Regions from separate parts of the Tardiphaga sp. GW821-FHT12E02 genome, predicted to be linked through region 1. Evidence: predicted binding sites of a transcription regulator. Region 1 holds the regulator's gene; the other holds the start of a gene.
What was found. The regulator HrcA, encoded in region 1, represses chaperone genes, less so after heat shock. The targets are predictions, from matches to a motif close to GTTAGCACTCNCNNNNNGNGAGTGCTAAC.
Positions count from the first base shown of each region.

Region 2: AC1RQ5_RS21545 (co-chaperone GroES) is a predicted target of HrcA. The motif match lies at 3,812-3,840, and genes of this name have one in related genera.

Region 1 covers NZ_JBXAQK010000001.1:698,618-704,304, forward strand. The annotation lists gene hemW (radical SAM family heme chaperone HemW) at 1-520, opposite strand, end outside; gene rdgB (RdgB/HAM1 family non-canonical purine NTP pyrophosphatase) at 507-1,148, opposite strand; gene rph (ribonuclease PH) at 1,272-1,997, opposite strand; gene hrcA (heat-inducible transcriptional repressor HrcA) at 2,152-3,240, shown strand; gene grpE (nucleotide exchange factor GrpE) at 3,334-3,933, shown strand; gene AC1RQ5_RS03345 (methylated-DNA--[protein]-cysteine S-methyltransferase) at 4,037-4,921, opposite strand; gene AC1RQ5_RS03350 (DUF2244 domain-containing protein) at 5,003-5,518, opposite strand; gene nth (endonuclease III) at 5,541-5,687, shown strand, end outside.
Region 2 covers NZ_JBXAQK010000001.1:4,525,201-4,530,887, forward strand. The annotation lists gene AC1RQ5_RS21525 (phosphodiesterase) at 1-863, shown strand, start outside; gene AC1RQ5_RS21530 (cupin domain-containing protein) at 791-1,354, opposite strand; gene AC1RQ5_RS21535 (peptidoglycan recognition protein family protein) at 1,918-2,514, shown strand; gene AC1RQ5_RS21540 (DUF3616 domain-containing protein) at 2,531-3,595, shown strand; gene AC1RQ5_RS21545 (co-chaperone GroES) at 3,968-4,288, shown strand; gene groL (chaperonin GroEL) at 4,338-5,687, shown strand, end outside.

The DNA.
Region 1 (5,687 bases):
GGTCCGGTCGTGCATAAATAAGATCGAACGAGTAGCGATCGAACGCGCTGCGCGCGATGGCGACGGCATCGAGCGCTTCGCGCGCACTATGCAAGCGTCCCAGCGATTTCAGCGAGGCATCGTCGAGTGCCTGCACGCCGAGCGACACACGATTGACGCCGGCCGCGCGATAGCCGTGAAAGCGCGTGGCATCGACGGAGGTCGGATTTGCTTCCATCGAGACCTCGACGGCGGAATCCACCTTCCAGTATTTCGCGATCGAATCGAGGATCGAGCCGACCGTCTGCGGCTTCATCAGCGACGGCGTGCCGCCGCCGAGAAAGATCGACGTCACCGTGCGGTTCGGAATCCGCGCGGCAGTGGTCTCGATCTCGCGCGCAAAAGCGCGGGCAAATCGTTCTTCATCGATCTGCTGATGCCGCACATGGCTGTTGAAGTCGCAATACGGGCACTTCGACAGGCAAAACGGCCAATGCACATAAACGCCGAAAGCGTCCTGCTGTGCGTCAGCGTTGCTCAAGGCAAATCTCCGCGAGCTTTACGAAGGCCTTTGCACGATGCGAGAGGCCCTGGCCGAGTGGCGGCAGGCCGTGCTTCTCCACCGCGGTCATTTCGCCGTAAGTGCGCTCATGGCCGTCAGGAAGAAAGGTCGGATCATAGCCGAAGCCGGCGGTGCCGCGCGGCGGCCAGACCAGCGTGCCATGGGCATGGGCCTCGACCTCTTCAAGGTGGCCGTCGGGCCATGCGACGCAGAGTGCGGAGACGAAATGCGCGGTGCGCTTGTCGGGCGTGGTCGCGCCGCGCTCCTGCAACAGACGCTCGATCCGCGTCATCGCCGCGTTGAAGTCTTTTGTTTCGCCGGCCCAGCGCGCCGAATAGATGCCGGGTGCGCCATCGAGCGCATCGACGACCAGGCCGGAATCATCCGCGAAAGCGGGCAGCTGCGCGACATTGGCGGCGGCAATCGCCTTGATCGCCGCATTGGCCTTGAAGGTGTCGCCGGTCTCATCGGGTTCTGCGAGGCCGAGTTCGCCGGCTGACACCGCCTCGATGCCATAGGGCGCCAGCAGATCACGCATCTCGGCGAGCTTGCCGGGATTATGCGTGGCGATCACGAGCTTGCCGGTGATTCGACGATGTTGAGTCATGGGATACTATAGCTCGAAACTGTCATTCCAGGGCGCGCATAGCGCGACCCCGGAATCTCGAAGTGGAGAATCTCAATACAAGGTTCCGGGTTCGCGCTGCGCGCGCCCCGGAACGACAGAGTTTTACGCCACCGCCATCTTCTGCAAATCCACCAGCTTGCCGACGCCCTGCTGGGCCAGCGCCAGCAGCTTCATCAGCTCGTCCTGGGTGAATGGCTCCTTCTCCGCGGTTCCCTGGATCTCGATGATGCGGCCGTCGCCGGTCATGACGAAATTCGCATCGGTATCCGCCTCGGAATCCTCGGCGTAATCGAGATCGAGCACCGGAGTACCTTGGTAGATGCCGCAGGAGATCGCCGCGATATTGGTGCGCAGCACCTTGTCCGCGGTGTGCTTCTTGAACATGTTGCGGCTTTTCATCCAGGCGATGCAATCGGCCAGCGCCACCCAGGCACCGGTAATCGACGCCGTGCGGGTGCCGCCATCGGCCTGGATCACGTCGCAATCGATGGTGATCTGGCGCTCGCCGAGCGCTTCGAGGTCCACCGCGGCGCGCAGCGAGCGGCCGATCAGGCGCTGGATCTCGACGGTGCGGCCGCCCTGCTTGCCGGCGGCGGCTTCACGGCGGGTACGTTCCAGCGTGGCGCGCGGCAGCATGCCGTATTCAGCCGTGACCCAGCCGCGGCCCTGGCCCTTCAGCCATGGCGGCAGGCGTTCTTCCAGCGTGGCGGTGACCAGCACATGGGTGTCCCCGAATTTCACCATGCAGGAGCCTTCGGCATATTTGACGACGCCGCGTTCCAGCGACACAGCGCGCAATTCATCGGGCGCACGACGGCTTGGCCGCATGAGAAAAATCCTTCCAAATGTTCCGATAGTGTCTGTTGGCCGAGCTTTTAGGGGGGCCGGGCGGCAGCGGCAAGGGCAGCCGGGGTTCCGCAGGCGCGAAGGTGCTTGTATCCGGGCGCCCGCGACGACAAATTGGGACGGAAGGAGTGCTCCATTGGCGCATCACGATCCCATCGGCCTGATTTCGCCACGAGCCGGGCTTGCCCAGCTCAATGAGCGGTCGCGCGAGATTTTTCGCCAGATCGTCGAGAGCTATCTGGCCACCGGCGAACCGGTGGGCTCGCGCAACATTTCGCGCCTGATCACCGTGCCGTTGTCGCCGGCCTCGGTGCGCAATGTGATGTCGGATCTGGAGCAACTCGGCCTGATCTATGCGCCGCATACCTCGGCCGGACGTTTGCCGACCGAACTGGGCCTGCGCTTCTTCGTCGATGCCCTGATGCAGGTCGGCGATCTCACGGAGCCGGAGCGGCAGTCGATCCAGCAACAGCTCTCGTCGGTTGGTCGCTCGCAATCCGTCGAAGCCGCCATTGGCGAGGCGCTGACGCATCTCTCCGGTCTCAGCCGCGCGGCCGCGGTGGTGCTCACCGCCAAGTCGAATGCGCGGCTGAAACACATCGAATTCGTGCGTCTGGAGCCGGAAAAGGCGCTGGTCGTGCTGGTCTCCGAAGACGGCCAGGTCGAAAACCGCGTGCTGACGCTGCAGCCCGGCGTGCCTTCTTCCGCGCTCACCGAAGCCTCGAATTTCCTCAATGCCCGCATTCGCGGTCGCACCCTTGCCGAAGCGCGGCTCGAACTCGAAACCACGCTCAAGCAGAACCAGGCCGAGCTCGACCAGCTGACGCAGAAAGTCATCGCAGCTGGCCTTGCTTCGTGGTCCGGCGGCAATGGCGACGATCGCCAGCTGATCGTGCGCGGGCAGGCCAATCTGCTGGAAGATCTGCACGCGCTGGAGGATCTGGAACGCGTCCGCCTGCTGTTCGAGGATCTGGAAACCAAGCGCGAGGTGGTCGATCTGCTCGGCCGCGCGGAGAGCGCCGAGGGCGTCCGCATCTTTATCGGTTCCGAGAACAAGCTGTTCTCGCTGTCCGGCTCGTCCACCATTATTGCGCCTTATAGTGACGGTGCAGGCCATATTGTGGGTGTGTTGGGCGTGATCGGGCCGACGCGGCTGAATTATGCCCGCGTCATTCCCATGGTGGATTACGCAGCCCGTATCGTCAGCCGCATGCTGGGCGGCTGATCGGCCCGGTTCAGCTTGATTTTTGCCCGGTAAACCAACATATCCGGGGTCAGCAACCCCACCCCATTGAGCGTGTTTCGAGAAGGCAGAGTCATGACTGAGTCCAACGGGCAGAACGACAACCACGACAAGACGGCCGCGGCCGCCGAGCCGGTGGTCTCGAAGCCCTATGTCATGCCCGACGATCCGGAACCGAATTCCGTCGAGGCCCTGCAGAAGGAAGCCGCGGATGCGCGCGACCGCACGCTGCGTACGCTGGCCGAGATGGAAAATCTCCGCAAGCGCACCCAGAAGGAAGTCGCCGACGCGCGGGTCTATGGCGTCTCGAAATTTGCCGGGGACATCGTCGATATCGCCGACAACCTGCAGCGCGCTATCGATGCCGTGCCGGCGGATGCGAAGGAATCGGCTGACGCTGGCCTTAAGGCGTTTATCGAGGGCGTCGAGCTCACCGAGCGCTCGCTGCTCAGCGCGCTGGAAAAGCATGGCGTGAAGAAGATCGATCCGACCGGCGAGAAGTTCGATCCGAACTTCCATCAGGCGATGTACGAAGTGCCGGATGCGTCGGTGATTTCGGGCACCGTGGTGCAGGTCGTGCAGGCCGGCTACACCATCGGCGAGCGCGTGCTGCGCCCGGCGCTGGTCGGCGTGTCGAAGGGCGGCGCCAAGGCTGCACCGGCTGCGAGCGAGTAACGCTCCATCTGTCATCGCCCGGCTCGACCGGGCGATCCAGCAAACTCAGTCCGTGCAGTGGGTACTGGGTCACCCGATCAAGTCGGGTGACGACAGAAAGAGCTTAGCTGTTCGAGCCCACCTGCCCGGCTTCCCAGCCGATCATCGCCTGTTTTCGCGTAATCCCCCAGTGATAGCCCGTCAGCGCGCCGGATTTGCCCATGGCGCGGTGGCATGGGACTACGAAGGAGATCGGGTTACGCCCCACCGCGCCGCCGACGGCGCGCGAAGCTGTGGGCTTCTCGATCTTGCAGGCGATGTCCGAATAGCTGACGGCGCGACCCATCGGGATCTTCAACAGCGTCTCCCAGACCCGGACCTCGAAATCCGTGCCGATCAGCACCACGCGCAACGGCTGATCGGGGCGCCAGAGTTTGTTGTCGAAAATGCGCCGCGCCAATGGCGCCGTGGCCTCCATATCCTCGATCATCCGCGCGGCCGGCCAACGGCGTGCCATGTCGGCAAAGCCCGCCTGCTCCTCGCCGGCGTCGGCAAAGGCCAGCCCCGCAAGGCCGCGATCGCTGGCGATCACGATGGCGGTGCCGAAGGGCGAGGGATGGAAGCCATAGCGCAGCTCCATGCCGGCGCCGCCGGTCTTCCATTCACCCGGCGACATCGCCTCGTGGGTCACGAAAAGGTCGTGCAACCGGCTCGGTCCTGACAGGCCGGAATCCAGCGCCGCATCCAGCACACTGGCGGAATCGCGCAGCAGGCCCTTGGCGTGGTCCAGTGTCAGCGCTTGCATGAAGGCCTTTGGCGTGAGGCCAGCCCAGCGGCGGAACAGGTGGTGCAGCTCGTCCGGCGTCACGCTGGCGGCATCGGCGACGTCCTCGATGCTGGGTTGGTGTTTCCATTGCCCGTGCATGAAGCCGATGGCGCGGCGCACACTGTCGTAATCGCGCAGGGCCGCATCCCGCAGGCCCGGCTTGAGGGGGCGATGGTCATTCATCGCAATGTCTCTGGCAAAATTCATCATGCTGCGGATCTAGGCCTCGCAGCGCCTGCAAACCACCCGATTCCAGATCAGCCATCATGTCACCGGATTGTAGCTCGGGCCGCGCCGGGCGTCCTGCAGGGCGTCCAGCAACGCACTGAGGAAACTCGCCTTTTCCTCGGCGCCAAGGAACCGCGCAATCGACACGCGGCGGCCGCGCGAGACCAGGAACAGCTGTTCGATGCCGAATTCGGCATGCTCGACGCGATCCACCTGGACCCAGAGCGGATTGAACGCCCATTCCACCACATCGCCGCGCGGGCTGACGCGGCGGACACGGATTTCCGAAGGGGTGACGGTGATCTCCTCCGTCGCCCTGGCGCGGCGGTCGTAGATCCTGAACGCCACATAGATCGCCAGCACGTCGAGGCCGAAAAAGCCGAATACCGGCCAGGCACCCATCCAGAGAAACACCATGCCGGCGCCAAATGACACGACGCTGAGGCAGGCCATCAGCACGAGAAAGCCCTTGCGGCTCAGCGCGCGGTGCGGACGCAGCAGCGCGGTGAACAGCTTCGGCTCGGCTTCGTGAAAGTCGTTGCCCTCTGTCATCGGCGCCCACTATATCCCCCTGATGCCGAAAATCACCCGCCAGCCTGCCGCCCGCGCGAAGACCTCCGTTGCAAAAGCCGCTGTGGCGAAGAAGGCGGTGGCGAAGGCCAAAGTCGTCAAAAAGGCTGTCAAGCCGAAGACGACGAAGCTCAAGCGCTGGACGGCTGCC
Region 2 (5,687 bases), 3.8 Mb from region 1:
ACGGGCTCGATCCCGCAGCGCGCCTGGCGATCGCGGTCGACAAGATCAACGCCACGCATCGCGACATCGCTTTTGTCATCGTCACCGGCGACCTCGCCCATTGGGGCGAGCAAGGCGCCTATGAAAGCCTCGCGACACAACTCGGCCGGCTCAATGCGCCGGTCATCACGATGCTCGGCAACCACGACAAGCGCGATGCATTTCGCGCTGTCTTCCCGCATGCCGACCGCGACGACCACGGCTTCGTGCAAAGCCTGCGCATCACCGATGCCGCGACCATCGTCACGCTGGACACGCTGAACGAAGACACGCCGGATCACGCTGGTATCCTCTGCGACAACAGGCTGGCGTTTCTGGAAGACGCTCTGAAGTCAGCGCCGACCGATCGCCCGCTGCTGCTGTTCCAGCATCATCCGCCCTTCGACAGCGGTTTGCGCTACATGGATACGATCAAGCTCGCCAATGGCGAAGCCGAATGGGACGTGATCGCGCGCACGCGCAAGCCCGATTACCTCTTCATGGGGCACCTGCATCGCCCCATCGCCGGCGCATGGCGCGGCATCCCGTTCCACATCCAGCGCGCGCTGACGCATCAGGTGGCGTTCGATTTCGAGGCGGACGGCCATATTCCCGGCACGCATGAGGCGCCGGATTATGCGTTCGTGACTGTCGCTGACGGGAACGTCGTCATTCACCAGTGCTCGTTCCTGTATGACGGGCCGCGCTTCTCGCTGCATGATGCCGAGGCGCAGGCTGCGCAATCGGTGGACGAGTTGAAGCGCACGGCGGATCAGCCCTTCACTTCCACCGTCCTGAATTGCGCCGGCAAAATCACTTCGAGCAGTTCGCAATTGTCGGAATAGTCGCGGATCAGATGCTTGATGCGCGGCGGCTGGGTCCAGCACGAGCCCGGCCGCATGGTCTGCTCGCCGACGCCGTCCATATAGGTCTTCACCCAGCCATTCAGCACATAGACGAGTTGAAACTCGGCGTCGTGATAATGCAGCTTTGAAACTTCCTTGGGATCGCACGGTCCGATCAGGCGGATCACATGCGCTTGGGCCAGACCACCGCTCGCTTCGGCCACGCCGAGATCGCGATACTTGGCGTAAGCGCGCAAGCCGGTCGCAAAATCCTCCTCGCGATAGTGGCTGATGGCCGGGCGCTGCTTGCGTCGTTTACCTGACTCAGGGACTGCGGTGACCTTCTTTGCAGTAACAGTCGTGGGCTTCTTCGCTGCGGCGATTTTCTTGGCCGCTGTCGCCACACTTGCTTTTCGCGCTGCTGTCTTGGGCGCGACACGCTTCGCCGCTTTCGTCGCACTGATCTTTGACGCTCGCTTCTGCTTCGCCATCACGTACTTCCCAGCTTCCGCATGCGCCGGACAGCGGCGTTGCGCGCGAGAAACTAACTGCAGTTCGACACATCGGCAATTCGTTGGATGTGTTGAGTAGCAACACGCTCTGCAACCCTGAAACGCAGAAATGCAAAGCCCGCAAGAGATACCATCATCCTGCGACGCAACAGCTCGCTGCAATGTCGCGTGACGATCGACGACGATAGACAACTTAAACTTGCATTTTCTCTATTCGGTAGTCATGATCCTCGCATCGCATGCGATGCGAATGGGAGACGCTGCACTCCTCATTTCCTGCAGTTGAATGTCTTTTTGCGCACGGGCACGCCCATGAAACGGACGTCGGGACGCAGAGGCGGACCCATTCGCAGATCCATCGGCAATGTCATCTGCTTTCCGGATGTCGCGACTTGCCTGGGAACGACACCGGCGTGTCCTGCCGCACGTCAAGTCAGCGAGCTACACATCACACGACGTCTGGTGCCGGGACGGCACCCGAGCCGATATGGCCTTTGCCGTAGCAGACGCGGCGTGATCCAATTCAGTGAAGGGAAAACGTGATGAAACTCGATGAAGCCCAGGTCGATATCAAGATCATCCAGGACTATGTACCGGTCGGCAACAGCAATCGTCCGGCCGGCAGGCTGGTGCCCACCTCGATCACCATCCACAACACCGACAACGACTCCAAAGGCGCCAATGCGGCCGCGCATGCGAAATATATGAAAGGGCCCGATGCGCAGAAGCGCAAAGTGTCGTGGCACTTCACCGTCGATGACAAATTCGTCTATCAGAGCCTGCCAACCACAGAGACCGCCTGGCACTCCGGCACTGCGGCCGGGAATCGTTCGAGCATCGGCATCGAGATCTGCGAACATTCCGACATGCCGGATCCTCCCGCCGCCTATCGTCGTGCAGCGCTGCTTGCTGCGTGGCTGGCCTATCGCCTCAATATCAGCGTGCCTGATGGCATCCTGCAGCATCACGACTGGTCAGGGAAAAATTGCCCGCATCTGTTGCGCACGAACAGCGGCAAGGGCTGGAAGGATTTTGTGAAGCAGGTGCAGAAGTTCTACGACGAGCTTGAGCCGGTCGATGCGATCCTGATCTCGCACCATGACCACGACCATCACGGTGCCTCGGCATCAACCGTCTAGATACGGGAGTGTGACGATGCACGCGCCGATGAAATGGACGGCCATTCTTGCCCTCGCGATCCTGAGCGGCCTCGCCCCGGCAGCCGCCAAAGACCCGAAAGCGTGGAAAGTCCAGGGCAAGCTGCTTGGCGAGGTCGATGGCAACGACGTCGAGAAAGCCAAGGATGTGAGCGGCATTGCATGTGCACCAGACGTCAGCCTGCCACGGCTTTGCCTGATCGTCGATGACGAGACCCAGGGCGCACAGATCGTGCTGCTCCATAAGGATAGCCTGACCGCCGGCGAATTCATTCGCCTGACCTACGGCCAATATGAGGGCGAGCCGCTCGAACTGGATGCCGAGGCCGTCGCCTTCGACAACAACAATTTCTATGTGGTCGGCTCCCATGGCCGGGCGCGCCATGAGACGCACGATGCCTCGGAAGAAAAGAAAAACACCGCCAAGGCTGACGCAAGCCGGTTCATCTTTCGCGTTTTCCTGAAGCCTTCACAGGTCGATATGACCACCGGCAAACTGACGGACAAGCCGCTCATTTCGCCGCCGGCCACGCTGACTGGCATCCTCCAGCGCCTTCCCGATATCGCTAAAGCCTATGACGAGCCGCTTGCCAAGAATGGCCTGACCATTGAAGGCATCGCTGTGAAAGACAAAAAACTGTATGTCGGAATGCGCGGGCCTGTGATCGGAGACAAAGCCTCCGTCGTTTCTGTGGGACTCGCTGCCGTGTTCGATGGCGCACCGCCAGCGCCAGAACTGCATGGGTTAAAACTCGGCACGGACAAGCGCGGCAACGTTCGCGGTATCCGTGACATCGTGCGCCACGGCGACGGCTTTCTCGTCTTGGCGGGCCCGGTGAATGATCCCGAGGGCGATGCAGTCGAGGATGGTGACTACGCGATCTATCCTTGGGACGGAGAAAATCAGCCCGGCGCGCGGGCCGATATCAAATCCTTCGGCAAGAAGGTGAAGCCCGAGGCGCTGCTACCGCTCGAAGGCGATGCGCAAAGCGCGCGTATCCTCGTGCTGTTCGATGGTCCCAAAGAGGGATCGCCGACCCCGATCGACGTGGAATTCAAGTAGATCGCCGTTCACCCGCAAAACGGCCCGCGATGGCGGCGGCTGCAGCGCGATCCGTGCTGGCGCCCGCTGGTGCGCGGCATGCGATGACCGTCCAGGCAGGGGCACCAGCGAACCGATCATAGCCGACATCCGGCAAGACCTGACTTCACTCGCCGGCTGCCTGACATTGCCCGCCGATCCTGCCCGATCCTCGTCCGGTCGGTACCCCTTAACCAAATTGGCACCCGTCACATTTGAGTGCCAAATAATTTGCTACAGCACCTTGCTCGCGGGGAACGATCGGCCTATCTCCGCTACAGCCGCGCTGGCACTTTGTGCCCGTGACTGCCAATTTCGAAATTCTCTGTTATTACAGAAACTTAGGAGGACTGCATGAAATTCCGTCCGCTTCACGACCGCGTCGTGGTCAAGCGCATCGACGCCGAAGAGAAGTCTGCTGGCGGCATCATCATCCCGGACAGCGCCAAAGAGAAGCCCTCCCAGGGCGAGATCGTGTCCGTCGGCGCCGGTGGCCGCGACGAGGCTGGCAAGCTGATCCCGATCGATCTCAAGGTCGGCGAGCGCGTGCTGTTCGGCAAGTGGTCTGGCACCGAAGTGAAGATCGACGGTCAGGACCTCCTGATCATGAAGGAAAGCGACATCATGGGCGTCCTCGAAGGCGCTGCCGCTCCTGCTGCCAAGAAGAAGGCCTAAGGGCCTCTCCTTCCTTCCCCTTCCCTTTTGATATTCAAGGACATCCAACATGGCTTCCAAAGAAGTTAAATTCGGCGTTGACGCGCGCGACAAGATGCTGCGCGGCGTGGACATCCTCGCCAACGCCGTGAAGGTGACGCTCGGTCCGAAGGGCCGCAACGTCGTGATCGAGAAGTCGTTCGGCGCCCCCCGCATCACCAAGGACGGCGTCACCGTCGCCAAGGAAATCGAGCTCGAGGACAAGTTCGAGAACATGGGCGCCCAGATGGTGCGCGAAGTGGCTTCGAAGTCGGCTGACGCAGCTGGCGACGGCACCACCACCGCGACCGTGCTGGCCCAGGCCATCGTGAAGGAAGGCGCCAAGTCGGTCGCCGCCGGCATGAACCCGATGGATCTGAAGCGCGGCATCGACCTGGCTGTGGAAGCCGTGGTCGCCGACCTCGTCAAGAATTCCAAGAAGGTCACCTCGAACGACGAGATCGCGCAGGTCGGCACCATCTCGGCCAACGGCGACTCGGAAATCGGCAAGTTCCTGGCTGACGCCATGAAGAAGGTCGGCAACGAGGGCGTCATCACGGTTGAAGAAGCCAAGTCGCTCGAAACCGAACTCGACGTCGTCGAAGGCATGCAGTTCGATCGTGGCTACATCTCGCCCTACTTCGTCACCAATGCCGACAAGATGCGCGTTGAATTCGACGACGCCTACATCCTGATCAACGAGAAGAAGCTCTCCTCGCTGAACGAGATGCTGCCGCTGCTCGAAGCCGTCGTGCAGACCGGCAAGCCGCTCGTCATCGTCGCGGAAGACGTCGAAGGCGAAGCCCTCGCCACCCTCGTCGTCAACCGTCTGCGTGGCGGCCTCAAGGTTGCTGCCGTCAAGGCTCCGGGCTTCGGCGATCGCCGCAAGGCCATGCTGCAGGACATCGCGATCCTGACCGGCGGCCAGGCGATCTCGGAAGATCTCGGCATCAAGATGGAGAACGTCACCCTCGCCATGCTCGGCCGCGCCAAGAAGGTGATGATCGACAAGGAAAACTCCACCATCGTCAACGGCGCCGGCAAGAAGGCCGACATCGAAGCCCGCGTGGCGCAGATCAAGGCGCAGATCGAAGAGACCACGTCGGACTACGACCGTGAGAAGCTGCAGGAGCGTCTCGCCAAGCTGGCTGGCGGCGTTGCCGTCATCCGCGTCGGCGGCGCGACCGAAGTCGAAGTCAAGGAGCGCAAGGACCGCGTTGATGACGCGATGCATGCGACCCGCGCAGCGGTTGAAGAAGGCATCGTCCCCGGCGGCGGCGTCGCTCTGCTCCGCGCTTCGGAACAGCTGAAGAAGATCAAGACCGCGAACGACGACCAGAAGACCGGCGTCGAGATCGTCCGCAAGGCCCTGTCGGCTCCG